Regions from separate parts of the Paenibacillus sp. J22P169 genome, predicted to be linked through region 3. Evidence: riboswitches for the same ligand, from Rfam matches in the RefSeq annotation. Region 3 holds a riboswitch; each other region holds the start of a gene.
The links. A riboswitch is a leader RNA that binds a small molecule or an ion and turns the genes downstream of it on or off. The one in region 3 is predicted to bind cyclic di-AMP.

Region 1 (7,106 bases), on a different contig from region 3:
CACTTGCTCCTCCCATCGCTTCATAATACGGCTGAGTTGTTCGCCTAAACGTCCAATTTCATCATCTTCCCCGTATTGAAAGCCTTCACGGGCAAATGTCCCTTTTTCTAATAAAATCATCGTTTCCATCATCGGCTCAAGTCTGCGTGTCACCTTAGAGCTGTTCCAATATCCGAACACAGCACCAATCACACCTAGAATCAACAGGGCCATGAATGAAAATTTAACCCCCTGCTGCCAGCTGGAAAAGGGTTCAATCAAATGCCGTGAATTCAAAAAATAAAGCATAGCACCGAAAACAGCGAAGCTAAAGAGGATGGCCTCCCCCATGCTGCGCCATATCATATTCGTTAAACGTCGTTTGTAGCCGTCCACGTGGTGATGAACCCCCTTGAAATAAACGGCTATACCGTCCAATAAGGATGGTTTCGTTTATCTAAAATATAGTCCATGTAATGTGTGAAACAATATTTCCAAGAAATTTACAATACTTTGACCTTGATATCTCCTACGATAAAAGAGAGCACGAGTTTCACCCGATGGTCGCAATGTTGATAATTCTCCGATTGCCATACCACTTTGTTCATCACACCTGTTTCACGCTCTTCAGCGATATGAAGCTGACCGAACATGACAGAAGCTGTAACGGAAACGCCGATATCATCAGGTACCTTTATATCAATATCCCCTACAACGCCCTGTAGGATGACTGTCGTTTCCTTTTGTTCTAAAATGGCCAACGAGAGATCAATATACGTCTCCCCCACCAAATACCATGTCGACGTATTTCGCAGAATCCAAGGCTCTCGGCCGAGGCGAACGCTATCAACAATCTTTTGCTTTTGTATATAAGAATCATCCTTATGAACCTGTTTAGATCGAATAAAAAAGAACCCTAATGAAATCAACACAACTGAAATGACAATTGCGAGATGATCACCAAATAAAATAACGGCACCAATCCCCATCAACACATAACCCTTGCGCTCTTTGCGTGAACGAACACGATGAATGCCCAGCAGAATAAGGATTACGGCCATAATGGGAAAAAAGCCTATGGTATGATCTAGAAGCAAAAAAACACCGGCTCCAATCAGCACAAGCGCTGTATTCCGGCTGCGGTTATTTTTCATTTCTTCTCCCATCGATGCACCTCCTCTGGCTGCCATTTCACTTTCGTTCATACGATTCCTAGCATACCATAAGAATGGACGACCTCCAAGATGCAAATCCTTATAGGGCAAGGCTTTGCTTTTCATGGAGGTCACGAGCCAATGCTATTTCCGGTTGTGCGGATCCCGCTCATCGCGAGCACGCTGCTCCTGTTGCCACTCATGCTGCAGTCGGGTACGCAGCGCGCGCAGTTCATGCTGAAGGTTGTCTCCGGCTTCCTTCAGCGTCTCCTTCGACAGGCGGCCCGCCACGCGGAGCCCCTGCAGTGCCTCCCGGCCGAGCTCGCGGCCGGCGACCTCCAGCTCGCGCCATGTGTCGCGAGCCTCTTTCCCGTGCAGCCCGCCATGCGGCTGCACATCCTCGGCTGCGTGCCCGGCACGCAGTCCGCGCAGTTCCTCTGCGAGCGCCAGGCACAAGTCCTGGCTGCTCGCGTACTGCGCGCGGTAGTGCTCGCAAGCGGCTTCCTCGCGCAGCTTCTCTTGCAGAGCGAGCCGCGCGAGATCCTCTTCGCCGGCGCGCATTGCAAGCTCCGCTTGCTCGCCGCGCAGCTTCGCCATCTCTTCCGCTCTCGCGATGTGACTACGCAGCGCAATCGTGGCCTGGAGCGCATCGTCATAGCGCTCCTCAAGCTTGGCAATGGTGCCATCATCATAGGTACCTGGATTCGTTTTGCCTATAGTCTCCTGCCAAACGGTTTCAGCCATTTTGCCAATACGGTCAAATATATTAGTAGGATCAATTTCCCGATTCTTATTATTCATGTCAAATCGCCCCTCACCCTTCATCATACTCCTATCGTAGCTCAATCACAGACGTTCTAAAACCGACTATCGACCGTTTTTGAACCTAGACCTAAGTCTAGTATGAAAGGGCATAACCATATATTGGTCGTTGTTCAGGCATGTCTGTGATGATAAAATATTTGAAGCCGAGTCTGGTGCATAAATTTAGGCACTGGTACGGGGGACGAAATACTTGGGGTGAATATTTGCTTCGGCTTGGAGCAGACTAGGGAGAACCTTCTTCCCGAACCCGTCAACTAACCTCGAAGGCTCATGAAGGAGGATTACCAATTGAATAAGCTTATCAAAGGGTTAACTGGCCTTGCTGTTTCTCTAACAGTATTGGCAGGAGGCTTTCTTTCCCCATTTACAGCCCAAGCAGCTGAAATGGAAGTGAAAGTGCAAGTCAATGATGACCTGATCCATTTCCCTGATGCACAGCCATTTCTGGATGGCAACCACACGACCCAAGTTCCACTGCGGTTTGTGACCGAGAAGCTCGGTTATACGGTGAATTGGAAAAAAGATGGAAAACAGATTGAAGTAACACTAACTAACAATCAACATACGATTACCTTGGTTTCAGGTCAAAAAGAAGCCCTCGTTGATCAGGAGACCGTCATCTTAGATGGCGCTTCCCAGTATCAAAATGGGCGGGTTTATGTGCCGCTTCGCTTTCTGTCCACGGCTGCAGGTGTACCTGTACAGTGGGATGCGAGCAGTAAACTGGCCATCCTGAGTAAAGATGGCGGAAAGCATGCACCTGATTATCAAGTTTTTGAATCTACAGCTTATTCAGCAGATCCTTCTGAAAATGGTGGATACGGGGCCTTTGATTACTTGGGTAACCCACTTGCGATCGGCACAGTTGCTGTTGATCCATCCGTAATTCCACTTGGTACCAAACTTTATATCGAAGGTTATTCATTTAGTGGTCTTCCTACTGGCGGAATGTACGCTTATGCAACGGATACCGGCGGTGCCATTAAAGGTAAGCGACTGGACATCTTTATCCCAGGCTCGAGAAAATCACTGCAAAGCTTCGGCATTCAGAAAATTAAAGTGTACCAAATTCCGAATTAATTGAGCAAAAAGCTGCCTTGTGAACCACACAAGGGCAGCTTTTTTTGTAGGTGATTGATCCGGTCAATAAGGGCATTCGTCCAATCAATAGGTATTTCCCCTACATATGTTATATAGTGTTTAACCCACATTAATTCAAGCCGGAGGGGATACTATGTCAGCTGCAGTTGGTTGTGGAACGCCAGGATACGGAAATTCCGTAGGTGTTATTCTTGTTCTTTATGTACTGTTGGTCATCATTCTTGCTACATTCTACTAGGACCATCTTCCGTTAAGTATTTACTTTGCAAATAGCCCTGCCTGTTGAAACTTCTAGGAATAGAAGCTTTCAGCAGGCGGGCTTTTTCATTTCAAATTGATACCACTTGTTCGAAAAAAAAGCGCTACAGCTGACCCTCCTGATAGACGGTTACTTGTTAGCGCCAAACTTCTGTTGATATTGGTTATATCATTTCATGAATACATGTATAAACGTATAAGTTCATCTATTAACGTGTTGTATAAACCTTCACACTATCACCACGCTGATACCCTTGACCTCCGGCAGGAAGCCAGATCAAGCAATCCGCATCTTTAATCGACACCATGATACTCGACTTATCGATGCCAGCAGGTCTGACCCATATAGACCCTGCCTCGACACGTTTGGTCCCCCGAATATAACGGGGATAGGCAGAGGGTTTATCATAAGTCACATCCAGAAAGGCCGTAAACTCTTCTGCCTCAGGACGCTGACTCCCTAACATCGTCTTAATAATCGGCTTTGCGAATAGTTCGAAGCCAACGAACGATGCGCCTGGATTACCAGACAACGCTACTAGCAGCTTATCCTTCCAGAAAGCAGCACTCGTCGGGGTACCTGGCCGCATTGCCACCTTATTGAACAACAGCTTTCCGTCAAATCGACCGAATAACTCGACAAGGACATCATAATCACCAACAGAGACACCGCCAGAAGTGAGAATGAGATCCACATCAGGCAATACAGCCTCAATAGCGGCTTCCACCTGCTGAGGATCATCAGTGAGCGCTGGCATGATCAAAGCCGCTCCACCTGCTGCCTCTACTTGTGCGGCTAGCATGTAGCTGTTGCTGTTGCGTATTTTCCCAGGCTGCATTTCCTGTTCGACGGGTAAGAGCTCCGAACCTGTTGAGAAAATAGCCACCTTAGGCTTTCGGTATACCTCAACCACGGAGTACCCAAAGGTTGCCAGGATCGCAGCTTCCCCCGGACCAATCTGATCCCCACGTGCAATTACGAACTCCCCACGTACAACTTCTCCGGCAATCGGGGTTATATTACTTGCTTCTTGCACATTTTTCTTAATCCGTACCTTGGCGTCCATGGATGACAAGGAAGCATCCTGCAAGGAATCCGTCATCTCCAGCATCACAACAGTGTCTGCGCCATCTGGAACAGGCGCCCCCGTCATGATACGAGCAGCCATCCCTTCTAGAATCGTAAGTTGGGGCATGGTTCCGCTTGGAATCCGCTCAATGACTTGTAGCACAACCGGTGTGTCAGGAGTTGCTGATGCAATATCCTGAGAACGAACAGCATACCCATCCACGCCTGATCGTCGGAAATGCGGAACATCATGATCCGCGTAAATATCGTTCGCCAACCGTCTTCCGAAAGACCTTGAAAGCGAGACAGTCTCCGTCTCTGTGGGTTTAACGTATGTGTAAAGTTCGGCTCGCGCCTCATCGACCGAAATCACTTTACGGCCAAACCTAAGCTTCATTTCGCTGCTCACTCGCTTCCCATGCCTCCCTGTGCCCGTTGCGCTAGCCGCCGATCTGTGACATCCGACGAATAGTTGGTGTATGCGACTGCTCTTCATTCATCAAAGCCTGAGCCATCTCGTGATTTTGTGGTTTAATATCCAGTGCACGGAAGAACAAATCTTCTACCGCTGCATCATCCCCAATATACTTACGTACGTTGAACTCATCGGACCAGTATAAGCAAGGCTTGATATTGCCATCTGCGGTCAGCCGCAGTCGGTTGCAGGTTTCACAGAAGTGATCGCTAATCGGATGGATAAGGCCGAATGAACCTAGTGCGCCTTCTATACGATAATTCTGTGCGGGGCCGTTGCCATAAACCGCATTAGAAGCGGTTGCCTCCCAGCCCATTTCCTTACAGCGGTCAAGAACTGTCGTAAGAGACAGATACCGCTTTTTCCAATCCTCGTCTTGATGACCGATCGGCATATATTCAATAAATCGCACCTGAATCGGGCGATCAATCGTCATTTGTAAGAAATCAGCGATTTCGTCATCATTGATCCCTTTCATGAGTACCACATTCAATTTAATCGGCGTAATGCCTACACGATATGCTTCTTCAATGGAGGCTAACACGCGACGAATATCCCCCCCGCGGGTGATCAGTGAGAACCGATCTGCTCTTAATGAATCCAAGCTAATATTTACACGAGTTAACCCTGCTGCCCGAAGCTTCTCAGCCCGCGACGCAAAGTAAATCCCATTTGTAGTCAATGCTATATCTTCAATACCGGGAATTTGAGATAGCCTCCCGATCAACTGCTCTAGGTTTTTACGAACAAGAGGCTCTCCGCCAGTTAATCGCAATTTACGAACACCAAGTCCAGCTAACACACGAACAATCTCAGTTATTTCATCAAAAGTTAACAGCTTCTCATCCGGTTCAAATTCCATTCCTTCTTCCGGCATACAATAGACGCAACGCAAATTACAACGATCTGTCACTGAGATGCGCAGGTAATCATGCATCCGCCCAAAACGATCCAATAGCAGCTTTGGCATAGGAGTTCACCTTCTCTCTCTGTCCATTATGGCATATTTTCTAACAAAATCCTAGATTCTTAAAGTATTTTATCTAGGGAAATGAATTACAATGGTAGATTATCTAACATGTCTTCGTATTCTTCAGGCGTATTAATATTGGTTGCGAAATTTGTTCGGAGCCCACTTTGCACAAAAAAATCCGAATCGACAGACTGCCAATCCAAGTGCTCAAGCAACCCCATTAAACGATAGTTTTGTTGCTGCAGTAGGAGTTCAGCCTCAGGGCCAACCTCTCTGGCGTAGATCCCGTGAAGGGGGTGCAAACGGCCCGCTATTTCGGGAATAACCGCATCCACATTCGTCTCTCGACATACCTCCACCATGGCGTTTGCTGCCTCGCCAGAAATAAAAGGCATATCGCAGCCAACAATCCATAAGTGAGTCGCAAGCGCGACCTTGGAGGCGGCATGAATCCCGCTTAAGGGTCCCTTTTGGGGATAGAGGTCACTAACACACGTCACTTCTATATCGGTTACCCCAGCGAGCACAGGCTGTAAGGTTTCGACTTCATTGGTCACTACAATAATCTGCCCACAGCAACGCGACATTTCTTTCAATTGTCTTAGAAGAATTGCTTCCCCTTGCACAGGTAAAAGAGCCTTAGGCTTCCCACCCATACGGCGATTCAAGCCTCCGGCAAGTATAACGCCAGTGATCATGTTTCAATCTCCGTCAATCGTTTCCTAAACGATTGCTTCCAGCTACCTGAAAGTGCTTCGACAGCAAGAACTCTTTTAACACCTTCGATATTGAACTTATCATGATATTTAATCTGATTGGCGTACGCAACCGTCACACCCCCTTCATCTCTGGCAAGAAGTCGCAACTCCGAATTAGGTGCGATGCGCCCCTCTTGCAGCACACGAAAATAATAACCTGTATACCCTGTTTCCTGAACATGAAGAGTGGCTTCTGGCCAATTCATGCGCTTTGCTAATTTATGACAAGGCTGCCTAGGCTGTGAGACTTGAACGATCACCTCATCAATGGCGAACGTATCCCCAACACATACCTCATGCTCCTGCATACCGCGAATTGTTAGATTTTCACCAAAGGTAGCAGCGTCCAATTTATGCCCCCTGAGCGTTTCCCAATAGGCATAATGCTCTACAGGATATACACAGATGGCCTTATCCATGCCCCCATGAACCGTCAGATCCGCTTGTCCATCCCCTTCCATCTGTATCTTGGATACAAACAAAGAGGAGCTGACCGGGGTCTTATAAATCCCCG
Region 2 (7,106 bases), on a different contig from region 3:
GGAAAGCTTAGGAGAGTGCGTCCTTAAGGCTTTGATCCGAGCGGTTCCACCAGTCTTCATTATGTGCAATCAGTGTGTTTCGAAGGGCTCCCCGCTCACTGTCCGACAATCCTTCTAGGATAAACTTACGTTTCATAGCTCCGTCCATTTTGTTCACGTGCTCCGCAAGAATCTTCCATCCGCGGCGCGCTTCCGTATCGATTAACATCTCACAAGCAGACATCCCCGCATAGTAGGCGCCATCCTCTGTGCGATCAACCGCTACCCACACGATCCACGCTTTACGACCATTAGGGACATCCTCCTTGTTCGTGGAGAATTTAATCCCTTTCTCGATCTTACTCTTAGCATGCAGTGTTCCTTCATCCAGATAAGCTTCATCCCCATCAATAATAATGCCGGAGACGTTACTAAGATCAATGGCTCCTGCACCGAAGCCTTTGTGATTCACTTTTGAACTTACTATATTTAAGGCTAGCTTCTTCTTATCCGCTTCCATAAGGGCACCTTCCACTCTACATAAAGTTAAAATGACGACTTGCTTTCATTGTAGCGAAAGTCATCCATTAGAACAAGGGGCGGTGTCTCCCATTCCCATTTCTAAACATTTCTTTCACCTCGCAGAAATATTCCCTAGGTTGTCTACATATACATGCTGTAGATGCTTGTTTAGGCGGGGTGAATCTCATGGATATGAATGCTCTATTCAATAGCCGCAAGGTACAGTGGTTTGCTGTCATGCTCCTTGCTGCCGGCGCAGTGTTAATAACGAACACCTTGCTCCCCTCCACACCAAGAGGGACTGTTCCTGTCGTCTCTAAAGATGTACCTATTGTTAAGACACCGGACATGCAGCCTGCAGATAATGGTAATGGCAAACCGTTAGAAACCTCAACACCACTTAGTTATCGTATTGCCGAATATCACATGAACGTTGCCTACACACCAGAAACCCAACAGCTCCAAGGACAACAAACGCTCACGTGGGAAAATCCAGGCTCTGTTCCTGTACAAGAAATGTATCTGCACCTCTATCCGAATGCTTTCGCATCGAAGAAAACGACATTCATGCGCGAGTCTGGAGGTAAGCTGCGGGAGGATGAAGCGAAGGCAGAGAGTGGCGGAAGTATGGAACTGCTCTCTGTGAAGTCGGATACGGGTGATGATCTCACCAAGCGGATGTCGTTCGTGCAGCCGGATGATGGCAACAAGGACGACCATACACTGATCAAAATCCCTTTATCTAAGCCCGTAGGACCTGGAGAAACTGTAACCATCAAAACCGAATTCCTTGTTAAGCTGCCTGCAGCTTTTGCCAGAATGGGGTACGTCGATGACTTTGTTATGGCTGGACAATGGTTTCCGAAGGTTGCCGCCTATGAACGTAAGGGAACAAGGGGCCGGACTGAACCTGGCTGGGATCTTCATCAATACCATGGCAATTCCGAGTTCTATGCTGATTTCGGCATGTATGATGTGAAAATCCAAGTGCCTGCGAATTACATTGTGGCCGCTACAGGGTTTCCTGTGAAGCCTGCTGTGACGGATAAGGGCACCAAGACGTACCAATTTTATGCCGAGGATGTCCATGATTTCGCTTGGTCGGCCTCTCCGCATTTCATCTATGTGGAAGAGCCCTTCTCGACACCACAAATTCCTGGGGTCAAGATCAAGCTATACCTCGATCCGAATCATCAAGATTTAAAGGATCGCTACATGTATGCAGCCAAAAAAGCACTCTCACGTTACAGTCAGTGGTACGGAACGTATCCCTACTCTACCCTCTCTATCGTAGTGCCGCCTCCGGGCGGGAATGGCGCGGGCGGCATGGAATATCCGACTTTGGTTACTGCCTGGGGTGCCAGCGACAAGGATCCCGACTTAGAGCTGGAACGCGTCGTCGTGCATGAGATCGGCCACCAATTCTTCTATGGACTCGTTGCCAGCAATGAATTCGAAGAAGCATGGCTGGATGAAGGCTTCACCTCTTATGCGGAGGATAAAGTCATGGAAGCTGAATATGGGGATGTACCTAATTTGCCTGTCGAATCCAGTTATATTACCTCACCCAATGGGCTGCAGAAGGATGCATGGGCTTACAAAGGTCATGATCAGTATGCAGAAAATGTGTACACGCGTGGCAAGCTCGTGCTGAAAGCAATTGAGCAGCAAGTCGGTACGAAGGTGATGGACCGTATTATGAAAACCTATTTCCAAAGGTGGCAGTTCAAGCACCCTTCTACGAAGGACTTCCAACAAGTTGTGGAGGATGTCAGCAAAACAAAGTGGGATGATTTCTTTAATCAGTATGTCTATGGCGGTATGATGATGGATTATTCTGTCGAGAGTGTACACGTCCAGCCTCAGGGCAGCAAGGGGTCCGAGACTTACGAAAGCACGGTCCGCATCGTGAAGCATGGCGGCAACTCACCGGAAGTGCCTGTCCAGTTCCACTTCGCAGATGGTACAACGTTAGATAAAACATGGGATGGTAAGGAAGGCAGCATTGAGTTCAAATTAACGCATGCCTCCCCTGTCGACTGGGTGCGCATTGATCCCAAGTACACGCTCATTCTCGAAAATAAGCACATCAACAACTTTTATCAAACCCAATTAAATACAAAGTGGCAAATTCGGTGGAATCTCGGCATTATTCAGTTCCTGCAAGCCATATTCGGCTCAGTCGCCTGGTAAGGACTTGGCTTACGTCTCATGACAAACTCTGAGGAGGGACCCTCGTTGGCCACCTATATCAAATCAGGCTTCAGGGCAGCTATGGCACAGCCCTTTGCCACGATCATTTTATTCCTTTATCAGATGGGCTGGGGTATTCTCCTGTATAAACTCGTGCAGGGAATACTCGTCCCCCTCATGCATCGGTTCCCTGGCGCCGAGCAGCCCAAGCAGGCATTGCAGATCTTTCTAGCTGAAGGCCAGTTCCAGTTAATTAAAACAGATCTCAGCTATTCCTATTTATGGTGGCTAGGTGCTCTCTTGTGTGCTCGCATGCTGCTGACGCCTCTCTTAAATGGCGGTGTTTATTATTCACTCACGCACGCTCACCAGAATGCTGGCTACCGTTTCTTTCGCGGGATGAAAAAGCTTATGCTCCCTTTTCTACTCGTGTATCTCATCCGGATCGCACTTACCCTGTTTCCACTCATCTGGCTCCTCCCGAAAGCTGCTTATGTTCTTGGGCATAGCGGTTCCTATGAGCAGGTCATTCTCAAGCTTCTGCCTTGGATACTGAGTCTACTGATTTACGGATTTCTCCTGCAGCTGCTGTTTATGTATGTGCAATTCGCCATCGCGGCCAAGCTAGGTATCACATCGACGATCTTCTCTTTCTTTCGATACTCACTGCCGATTATCGGACTTGCCATCATTCTGTTAGTGTTCACAGGACTTTTGGCAGGGGTCACGGTCACAGCTACCTACCTATGGGCGGGACTGATAGCACTAATCATTTATCAACTGTATCCTCTCTTCCATATTTTCATCCAAATCTGGGGCATTTCTTCCCAATATCAGCTTCTTTCAGCCAAAATATCCAATTAATATCCAGCAAAACAGCCAATAGGCAGGCATTCTCCCCTTCTCCATGAGAAAGGGGCTTTTTTTCGTCTGTTTTCCGAACGATTCGCCTAATTTTCAGCCTTTTTTCTTATAAAAAAAGAGGAATTTCATTGTTTATGACGAATTAAAAGGACTAGCATCAAAAAACCAAATATTTCATGCCGAATTCCTCAGTTTATGGGGAAACGGGGGAACCACTCCGGGTGAATTGATCTTGCAAGACAGGGATCATAGGGAACCTTCAACCGAACCCTCCAGCTAACCTCGTAGGCACCGGAAGGAGACAAGCAGTTGAAGAAAGTTGTTGGTCTTATTTTTAGTCTTGTTTTGTTTTTGAGTGTTAGTGTAGGAAGCGTTTTCGCAGCATCCAATATGGATAAAGCGGTAGACGAGCTTGTTGGAACTCCTTACAGATGGGCAGGAACGACAACCAAAGGATTCGATTGCTCTGGTTTCACGTCCTACTTGTTCGACGAGTTCGGCATCGACCTTCCACACAGCTCCAAATCACAAAACAGTGAAGGCTACTGGGTTGACAAAAGTGATCTTCGTAAGGGCGATCTTGTATTTTTCAACACAGATGGCAGCGGCATCTCTCACGTAGGGATGTACCTCGGTAATGGTGAATTCGTTCACTCCGCTACCAATCAAGGTGTTGTTAAGAATAAGTTGAGCGAATCCTATTATGCGAAGCGGTATGTATCAGCCAGACGTGTTCTATGGGATGATATTTACAATCAACTAACTGCTGAATCCAAGTAATGTTCTCGGCACAGAATGAAGCCCTGCAAGCTTTGCTCGTAAGAGCGACTTGCAGGGCTTCATTCATTTGAACGAGGGTATCAGCGTATACTACAAGGAATAAATATGGGCGGGCCCTTCGGCCTCGAGGAAGGATAAGAATGTATGGACAGCATAAAAGATAGTACATCCCCACCGTTTCCTGGCATCATTCAATCCATTGATGAGATTAGAGCAGATATCGGAGAGCCGCATCCGGCAGTACAAAATAAAGTTATTAACCAAATCGACGAGCACGCAAGAGCGTTCATCGCCAAATCACCTTTATTCTACTTATCTACGTCAGGCGCGAATGGACTGTGTGATGTTTCCCCCCGCGGCGATAGCGCAGGATTCGTTCGTGTTCTAGATGAACACCGCTTCATCTATCCCGAAAGACTCGGAAACCGCCGATTAGATTCGATGCAAAATATATTAACCAACCCACAAGTGGGTCTCTTATTCATCATTCCAGGCGTCGACATGGTACTCCGCGTCAATGGCCGCGCTTGGTTAACAAAGGACGAGGAGCTACTAGCGACGATGCAGCTGAATGGGAAATCCCCCATCGCCGCTGTCGGCGTCGAGGTGCAGGAATGCTTTGTGCATTGCAGTCGCGCCCTCAAGCTGTCGAAGATTTGGGATCCCGCTACGTGGGTACCCGAACAGGAGCAGCCAGACGGCATGGATATGTTCCGCGCACATCTGGCATTGAACGGAATTCCGCTGGAAGAGTAGGAAAAAGCCAACTAGGCAGCCAAAATGTATAACTTGACATGATATGTTAGCCAGCCTATAATAACGGCATGTCGTTTTCTAGGGTTCCGCGGCGCATGTCGCCGGCTGGTCCAAGGGAAAACACACAGCGGATACGCTGTGGTCACGGAGGGAGAAAAGCCCGGGAGTCTATCGCAGCAGTGCGATATTCCCGGGCTTTTCTTTGTTTTTTTTGTGGCACTGGCGACATAATATCTACATGAAGGAGTGTTCATTATGGCATGGTTATACCTGGTCATTGCAGGTGTTTTTGAGGTGGTGTGGGCCATATCATTGAAATTTTCCAACGGATTTACCCGACTTGTCCCATCCATTGTTACTATTCTAGGCATGATCGTTAGTTTCTATTTCTTAGCAGTAGCAACAAAAACTCTTCCTATCGGTACCGCCTATGCGGCTTGGACCGGCATCGGTGCAGTCGGTGCCATTATCATTGGCACACTATTTCTTGATGAACCGATCAGTTTAGTGCGTATCTTGTTTATGGTTTTGATTCTAGTTGGTGTGCTCGGGCTGAAATTCACGTCAGGGCACTAAAGGATGTCGAGCACTTAGACATCGCTTATCTGTGTGACAACATTAGCAATTCGGCAGAGACGCGTCTCTTGTGTTTTCGCGTCCTCGACCTGTCGGACGAATTCTTTGCGCTTGGAGAAAGCGAGCGCTTCAAACCGTTGCACAGCGCCATCCACTTCCGACAATGCGGATTGAAGATCCGCAGGAATTTCCACGGTGCGAGGCGCGAGATCCAAGGCCAACGTCACCTCGACGGGATCATCTGCCTTCAAACCGGAGGCCTGTCTGTGGGCATCACTAAGCGGGATGAGGTATTCGCCGCCCATGACCGCAACCGTCGTCCGATACGTGTAATCATTCAGGGTCACGGATACGCTGGGCTTTTTGCCTCCTGCTAACGTGGTCATGACCTCTTCGGGAATGGAAATCCCCGTGGCATTCTTATTTTGGGCTTTCATAACCGTCGTATGGAACGTTACACTCATGGTCGATGCCTCCTATGGAGTAGTGAAAGTTGGGGTGGCTATTTGATCGTATAACTCACATACCAGAAGCTGCCCCCGACGAAGATACGCAAATGCTGGGACAAAGGTCGAAAAATGTCATTCAACTCTTCGTACGTAAAATAGTTTTTGAGAATTTCATGCTTGGAGCCGTCGGCTAGCTCGCGTCTTTTGTACGTATCCTCGCTATCCTCATGGGTAATGAGCTCGCCGCCTCTTCCAGGTACATACACGTTATCCGCGATAAAAACCTGCGCCCCACTGCCCAACCGTTCATGGAAACCTTGTAAAAAGCTGTCGATCCGATTGCGCGGAATGTGGGAGAACCAGAAGTTCGCCAATCCGTAATCAAATTCCCCGCGTATCTCGGAGAGCTTGTACGCATCTCCTTCCACAAAGCTAGCATTCCCCTTCGGCCAACTCTTCGACTCCGCGATGTGCAGCACTTCCGGGCGTATATCTACCCCAACAAGCTGCGCTGCGGTTTCTGCGGCAATATGTGTCCAATAACCCGTGCCACAGGCGATTTCCAGCACACGTCGTCCCTCCACTTGCTTCTTCAGGATATCAGAAAGGAAGGCCAGCTCTTGTTGAAACTCCGCATCTTCACGGTGATAAATCCGTTCATACTCCTCTGCTCGTGCGCCGTAGTAGGCTTGCATGCTCAGCTTTTCTTGATCCAAAAGCGTCTGCTTCTCTTTCACTTCGTGAAGGATGCGATGTCTCGCCGACAGCAAATCCGCAAAAATCGCTCCACCCTGCACAGCGTAATTCGCTAGCAGCCCCTGCGTAGCCATAACGATTAGCTGAGTCATCGATAACCCCGTATCATCTGCCATCCGCTCCAAATCGGACTTTACTTTCTCAGGCAAATAAACCGAAAGTCGTTTCGTCTTGTCTTGTTTGTCCTCCATGGTTAGGCCGCCTCCTTTTTCGAATATTGTAACACATAAT
Region 3 (7,106 bases):
GCAACGGCTACCCAACAGCCTCAAACGAAGGTCAATGTGATCAACGTCATCGAGAATAGTGCCAGAACAGAGAAGATGACGGCGGAGCTCCGTGTGGAAGCAGGCATTATTCAACCTGACTCTGAGCTGGATGTGGTTCGCCTAGCCTGTATCGAGCGGCACCGAGGTACGGGGCAGATATCGCTTGCTTTTGCACATGGATTTGGCGTGAAATCTGGTGCGGTTGCCTCAACAGTGGCCCACGACAGTCATAATCTCCTTGTGATGGGGATTGATGAAGCGGATATGGCCTTCGCGGCGAATGAGCTTGTGAAGATGGGCGGCGGCATGATCGTGGTTGAAAATGGTAAAGTACTGGCCCAAGTTCCGATGACGATCGCTGGGCTCATGTCGGAGAAGTCTTTGCCTGAAGTGGTGACTGAAGTCGCTCAGATGGATCAAGCTTGGAAACAAATCGGCTGCTCGATGAATGCTCCGTATATGACGTTCTCCCTTATCGCCCTACCCGTGATTCCAGAAATTCGCATTTCCAACCGCGGGCTTGTGGATGTGACTCAGTTTAAGCTGATTGATGTGGAGATCGTCTAGCCCATTTAACTCATTTTTATTGAAGCCACTATGAAGTGCTTACTAAGCGACCGAGCGATTGGTCGCTTTTTTGTGTTAATCTACAGTGCATTTCCACTATTTATAATTGATTTGGAGAAATAGGGCAAACTGAGACGAACATATCACATCTAGGTGGTGTACATATTGTTGTCTGATCTGAAACGTTTGTTAATTGGCCAACCATTGAAGTCCCACGAATTGGGCGAGCAGAAGCTTAATAAAAAGAAAGCCTTGGCCATTCTGTCATCGGATGCGCTTTCCTCGGTTGCTTATGGTCCAGAGCAGATTCTAATTGTCTTAATTACGATTAGCGCAGCAGCTTTCTGGTATACAATCCCTATCGCTTGCGGTGTTCTGTTTCTGTTAGTAGCCCTTATATTGTCATATAGACAAATCATCTTTGCTTATCCGCATGGGGGAGGTGCCTATGTCGTTTCGAAAGAGAACCTAGGTATGAACGCTGGGTTGTTCGCAGGCGGGTCCTTATTGGTCGATTACATTTTGACTGTAGCGGTAAGTATTTCTGCAGGTACCGACGCGATAACATCAGCTTTCCCAAGCTTACATGCCTACACGGTCCCTATTGCATTAGCGCTGGTGTTCTTTATTACGATCCTCAATCTCCGCGGTATAACAGAGTCGGCGTCTATTCTAGCGTATCCCGTTTATTTGTTTGTGGTGGCATTGCTTATCCTCATTGGTGTTGGTTTGTACAAAATTGTTACTGGCCAAATCTCAGCCGATTTACATGCGCCATTGGGGACACCCGTAGCGGGAATATCACTATTCATATTGCTAAGAGCCTTCTCCTCAGGCAGCTCGGCTTTAACTGGGGTTGAGGCGATTTCCAATGCGATTCCTAACTTTAAGACTCCTGCCCCGAACAATGCTTCGAAAACTTTGATGGCTATGGGCCTTTTATTAGCCATTCTGTTCGCGGGCATTATCTACCTAGCGTACTACTACGGCATTGCGCCGCGCGAGAAGGAAACCGTCGTTTCCCAGATAGCGACTGTTACATTCGGTAAGAATCTGATGTATTATATCGTCCAAGGCACAACCGCGATGATCCTTGTTCTTGCAGCGAATACGGGGTATTCTGCGTTTCCCTTGTTGGCGGTTAATCTGGCCAAAGATAAATTTATTGCCAAAATGTTTACCATGCGCGGAGACAGATTGGGCTATTCGAACGGGATTATCTTCCTAGCCGTTACCTCCATGCTGTTAATTATTGTGTTCAAAGGGCAAACGGAGCAGCTCATCCCACTCTATGCCGTGGGGGTGTTTATCCCCTTTACACTGGCTCAGACAGGAATGTTGGTGAAGTGGATTCGGGAAAAGCCGAGAGGCTGGTTGCTCAAATTATCAGTAAATTTGGTTGGCGCATTCATGAGCTTTATCGTCATGATGATCTTCTTTATCACCAAATTTGGACAAGTGTGGAGTGTCCTCATTTTCCTCCCGCTCATTGTTTTTATTTTTCATCAAATTAAAAAACACTACGATGCGATCGCTGAACAATTGCGCCTCACTTCTTGTGAACCCGTCATCCCGATTGAAGGGAATGTCATGATCGTACCAGTTGCAGGCTTCACCAATGTGGTGGAGAATTCGTTGAACTATGCCAAATCACTTTCACCCGATCAAATTATTGCGGTGTATGTGGCTTTTGAACGAGACGATGAGAAAAAGTTTGAGGAGAAATGGCAGAAGTGGCAGCCCGATGTGCGTTTAGTCACGCTGCATTCCCATTATCGAAGTATTGTTCATCCGCTGACCAAATTCATTGATACGGTGGAACACAAGGCTTCGGAGTCTAAATTCCGGGTAACCGTGATCATCCCACAGTTTATACCCAAGAAAAATTGGCATAACATCCTGCACAATCAATCCAGCTTGCTGATAAGGGCCTTCCTGCTGTATAAGCGGAACTTGATTGTGACGACTGTGCCGTATCATTTGAAAAAGTAGGATGGGGTGGCTGCGGCTTGACGGGATAGTGAGTTTCAAAAGGGGAAACTCCTCCGGCATGTGAGTAAGTCGATTTTTTCGACTAACTGGGCACGGAATGCTCCTCCGGCACGTGAGTAAGTCGATTTTTTCGACTAAGTGGGTACGGAAAGCTGCTCCTCCGACCCGCGAGTTAGTCGATTTAGTCGACTAACTGGGCACGGAAAGCTCCTCCGGCACGTGAATTAGTCGATTTACTCGACTAACTCGGTACGGAAAGCTCTTCCGGCACGTGAGTTAGTCGATTTTATCGACTAATAGGGTACGGAAAGCTCCTCCGGCACGTGAGTTAGTCGATTTTATCGACTAATAGGGTACGGAAAGCTCCTCCGGCACGTGAGTTAGTCGATTTTTTCGACTAACTGGGCAGGGAATGCTCCTGCGGCACGGGAACCCAATGCTCAATAATTAATTATTTACGATTACTTTACCTCATGTGATATTAAGCGTATAATATTTTTACGAACTAATGTTCTTATGAGGGTGTGAGGGAATGAAATTTAACGTAAATCGACAGAATGAAAAATTAGCGAATGTAATTAGTGAAGCTCTTCAAGATCAGAAATTTATCATCTTGAGCATATATGATGACAAGGGTGACCGTCAGATTACCGGTTTAATAACTAAGCTTGATCAGGAATCTAGAAGAATAAAGGTATCTCATGAAGAGGGTATCGACTGGATTCCACTTGATGATCTACTTAGTGCAGAAATTGCTACATACAGGGAAAGCTTCATCTAACATTCTTTGTTATCTGAAGCTTTTTGTTATTTTAACGGCTTTTTTTCATTAAGATTTCCATCTGATGCTCTTCACTTACCCGTTTCATAAACCCACGAAGCTCTTCCTCTGTTTCACAGACGGCGGCATGTTCCAACCAAACAAAGAATTTCTTCTTCAGAACGGCAGAAACATGAAGGGGGTATGTCTCCCGCGATTTGATGATATACAATCCTGAGGCAACTTCATTCCAAGGTGATTTGAAAATCGTACGGATAGACAAGCGAGTCCGCTTCTCCCAATCCTGTTTCTTTTGCTTGTTTCTTATAGACTGATACATTCTCTTAATGATTTGATGATCAGATATTTCGGTCCATGTTGAAAATCCGGACAGGATAGCATCTTGTGTAATCTCGGACTTTTCTTTAGAAAACCAGTAACCAACAATGATAGGGAAATGATTTTCCTCTTCTAGCCATAAGACACCAAACCACTCGTAATGTAAATCAACCGGATTTAACAAATGAGGTGCTATCCCTAAATAATAACGGGGGGAGGAAGTCATGACAGTTCTCCTTTTTGACTTAGTCTCAGAGTCGGTAGTGAATGAATATATGTCATAATTGTATGTTTGAACCGTATAAAAAGGGGGTAAAGAATGAATAGCAAACGTATAAAAATAGAATAAAAATGTAAATCCGTTGGTTTTCTAAACGTCGTTGGAGCATAGGCCGGATTACAGCAAAATGGCAAAAACGGAAGTAAGTCGAAGCATTTCTATCGAAAATGCATGTGTTTTATAATTGGTCGCGCTTTCATAAACATCACCTACCACAGATTGCGAAATAAGTGCTTCCAGCGCATTTTACATCCATGAGCAAACGGCGTAACATTCGGTTCAGCAACAACACATAGATGCACAACGCTGAGTTCCCGCAAGGGAAACGGGGGAACCAACCGGAGCCGATCGTCATGTAGAATCGGTTCCTCGGGGTGAATCTAAAGCAAGCGCAGCTTGCCAAAGTAGGGCACTTCCAAGCCCGAATCCGACAGCTAACCTCGTAAGCGTATTGGGAGAGAACCACCTTCTTTGCGTGCCTTCCGCAGCGCGATTATTCTCGCTGCTCCGAAGCCCGTGAGTAGAGATTCTCTGCTCTTTGGCTTCTTTTTGTTGTTCACAATTGAGGAGAGTGAATCTATTATGTACCCCGAACCCCTGACGCTAGTAAGAGAATCAGATGCATGTACGAAGGAATGTCAAATTACCCGCATTGAATGTTTTCGATTTGATTGTGAATTATCCGATAAATTGCAGCCTGGGCATGGCACGAACTGTCATTGCGGTTTACTGACGATTTCAACGAATCTCGGAACATGTGGTTTAGGGCAATTCGTGATTCCATGCGGCAACCTTAAAGGGGATTTCGTTCAATGGGCGGCTGTTTTCCAGAAGCTCAAAGGTTTAACCCTTAAGGACGGTTTGCAGTACGTTCATCAGAAACAAGAGGCATGGGGAGAAGTAAGATCTCATTTAATGGCATCTGCACTAACGAATTTATCTGAAAAGCTAGAGAACTTATCAACTGCAAGTGAACAAGAACTACCATGCCTAACTGATCGCACTTATTTATTTGAGCATTCTGGCGCGTATATCTCTTTCTAAGAGAGAGCTTGATTCCAATTCAAAGAGCACCTTCAACCACTTGTAATTGCGTGGGGAGGTGCTCTTTTAATTTAACTAGGTTGGGCGACACGAGAATCCATATTTTTATACTTTTTTTATACGGATGCCATAGTTTCTTTACCCCCTTTTTATACAGATCGGCGTTACAATGATTCAGGCAAGGAGGACGGTGTGCATGCAAAGTGATTTTTTGCTGATAGCTGCGCCAACCAAAGCAGGCGTGGAGTTTATGAAACATACGAAATTGGTTGGTCTTCCTTTTGTTGCATTAACTAACAACAAGATGGAGACAATCAAGTTAGAAGGTCAAGGAGTGAAGAAAATTATCCAAGTGGATACGACGGATCGAGGGGCGTCTATCATTCCCGACTATCCGATTGGGAATGTCGTTTTGTTCGAGGAAAGCTTACCTTTATGCTGCAGGTATATCCAGATATGCCGTAGTTGGACCTCCAGGTCCATTTATATCATCACGCAAAGCGTGAATCCCCGGTTGATTTATAAAGGACTGGGTGCTGATCATGTCATTTATTCTAAAAATGGTGACGTCAAATTTCTACTATCAGCTCTAAAAACAAATAAAAACATAGGTTCTGTCTGATTTAAAGGAGGTGTGTCCGTGTACAACGATGTAACGATGATTTTATTATTTGCCGTAACATTTCTAGGGTTTTGGGGATTTGCGAAATATTGTGAAAAGGCGTAAAGGAGGCAATCAAATGATTGTTATTGGATTAATTGCATGTGCCATCATTGTATATCTCGGTTTTGTTTTAGTGAAGCCGGAGAAATTTTAATTCTAGAATATGAGATTATGTAAGCAAGGGGAGAACCTACTATGGGTATGGGATTGTTACAAGTAGTCATCACACTGGGTATTATCATGCTTTTGGTAAAGCCAGTGGGGAGTTACTTGGTTAAAGTATTCGGCTATGAAAAGAGTGGCCTTGATCGTGTTTTTGGTCCTTTCGAGCGTGTATCTTATCGCATAATGGGCGTTAAAGAAGACGAGGGCATGGGATGGAAAAAGTATTTAGGAGCTGTCCTGTTAGTTAACTTTGTCATGATGCTGCTCATGTATGCGATATTTAGGCTTCAAAAATACTTACCGCTTAACCCTGATGGCATAGGTAATATGCCTCCGGCACTCGCATTCAATACAGCTGTTTCTTTCATTACAAATACGAATTGGCAAGCCTATAGCGGTGAAAATACCATGTCCTATTTGTCACAAATGGTGGGGCTTACGTTCCCGATGTTTACTTCGGCAGCAACTGGATTTGCTATTGCCGTTGCATTCACACGCGGTCTAGTTGGCCGTCAAGATAATCTTGGGAATTTCTATGTCGATATAACAAGAGCGATTACACGGGTATTTCTACCGCTTAGCTTCATAGTTGCATTGGTTTTAGTTTTTCAAGGTGTCCCACAAACCCTACTAGGGGCCGTACAAGCTACAACCATTGAAGGTGCTGGGCAAACAATTACCCGTGGTTTAGTAGCTTCTTTTGAATCTATTAAACACATAGGTACCAACGGTGGTGGCTGGTTCGGTACGAACGCCGCGCATCCATTTGAAAATCCAACACCTGTTGCGAACTTAATCCACATTATTTGTATGATGCTGCTTCCTACATCGCTGGTGTATGCATTCGGCCTCATGATCAAGAACAAGAAGCAAGGCTGGACGATCTTTGCAGCAATGGGGATTATTTTCTTAGTTATGGTCGCTACGGTATTCTATGCTGAGTATAAAGGTGTGCCTGCAGTAGATGCGTTAGGCGTACATGGCAACATGGAAGGTAAAGAGGTTCGATTCGGACCGTCGGAATCAGCTTTATTTACAGCCGTGACCACAGCTGCAACAACAGGCAGTGTAAACAATATGCATGAGTCGCTTACGCCACTTGGAAGCATTGTTCCTTTTGCAGAAATGATGTTGAACAATGTGTTCGGCGGTAAAGGAGTAGGCTTGTTAAACGGCTTGCTTTACTTGATCTTATCCGTGTTTATCTGCGGGTTAATGGTGGGGCGTACGCCAGAGTTTTTAGGTAAAAAGATTGAAGGTAAAGAGATTAAGCT

Region 1: it holds a riboswitch for cyclic di-AMP, as region 3 does, so the genes downstream of both, AC58QG_RS27725 (stalk domain-containing protein) here and AC58QG_RS22435 (hypothetical protein) in region 3, are expected to answer to the same signal.
Region 2: it holds a riboswitch for cyclic di-AMP, as region 3 does, so the genes downstream of both, AC58QG_RS36010 (C40 family peptidase) here and AC58QG_RS22435 (hypothetical protein) in region 3, are expected to answer to the same signal.

The regions. Positions count from the first base shown of each region.
Region 1 is NZ_JCAUAO010000008.1:14,635-21,740, reverse strand. It holds gene AC58QG_RS27740 (sensor histidine kinase) at 1-375, opposite strand, end outside; gene liaF (cell wall-active antibiotics response protein LiaF) at 483-1,259, opposite strand; gene AC58QG_RS27730 (PspA/IM30 family protein) at 1,278-1,934, opposite strand; cyclic di-AMP (ydaO/yuaA leader) riboswitch at 2,090-2,242, shown strand; gene AC58QG_RS27725 (stalk domain-containing protein) at 2,247-3,038, shown strand; gene AC58QG_RS27720 (YjcZ family sporulation protein) at 3,193-3,297, shown strand; gene AC58QG_RS27715 (molybdopterin molybdotransferase MoeA) at 3,527-4,795, opposite strand; gene moaA (GTP 3',8-cyclase MoaA) at 4,827-5,831, opposite strand; gene mobA (molybdenum cofactor guanylyltransferase) at 5,918-6,532, opposite strand; gene AC58QG_RS27700 (MOSC domain-containing protein) at 6,529-7,106, opposite strand, start outside.
Region 2 is NZ_JCAUAO010000020.1:23,203-30,308, forward strand. It holds gene AC58QG_RS35995 (YwhD family protein) at 8-499, opposite strand; gene AC58QG_RS36000 (M1 family metallopeptidase) at 688-2,694, shown strand; gene AC58QG_RS36005 (hypothetical protein) at 2,740-3,558, shown strand; cyclic di-AMP (ydaO/yuaA leader) riboswitch at 3,726-3,864, shown strand; gene AC58QG_RS36010 (C40 family peptidase) at 3,868-4,338, shown strand; gene AC58QG_RS36015 (MSMEG_1061 family FMN-dependent PPOX-type flavoprotein) at 4,483-5,094, shown strand; guanidine-I (ykkC/yxkD leader) riboswitch at 5,162-5,263, shown strand; gene sugE (quaternary ammonium compound efflux SMR transporter SugE) at 5,350-5,670, shown strand; gene AC58QG_RS36025 (YdeI/OmpD-associated family protein) at 5,685-6,134, opposite strand; gene AC58QG_RS36030 (methyltransferase domain-containing protein) at 6,173-7,066, opposite strand.
Region 3 is NZ_JCAUAO010000004.1:491,068-498,173, forward strand. It holds gene ade (adenine deaminase) at 1-588, shown strand, start outside; gene AC58QG_RS22420 (APC family permease) at 754-2,580, shown strand; gene AC58QG_RS22425 (YolD-like family protein) at 3,113-3,361, shown strand; gene AC58QG_RS22430 (hypothetical protein) at 3,393-3,905, opposite strand; cyclic di-AMP (ydaO/yuaA leader) riboswitch at 4,254-4,424, shown strand; gene AC58QG_RS22435 (hypothetical protein) at 4,431-5,003, shown strand; gene AC58QG_RS22440 (hypothetical protein) at 5,200-5,625, shown strand; gene AC58QG_RS22445 (potassium-transporting ATPase subunit F) at 5,744-5,821, shown strand; gene kdpA (potassium-transporting ATPase subunit KdpA) at 5,869-7,106, shown strand, end outside.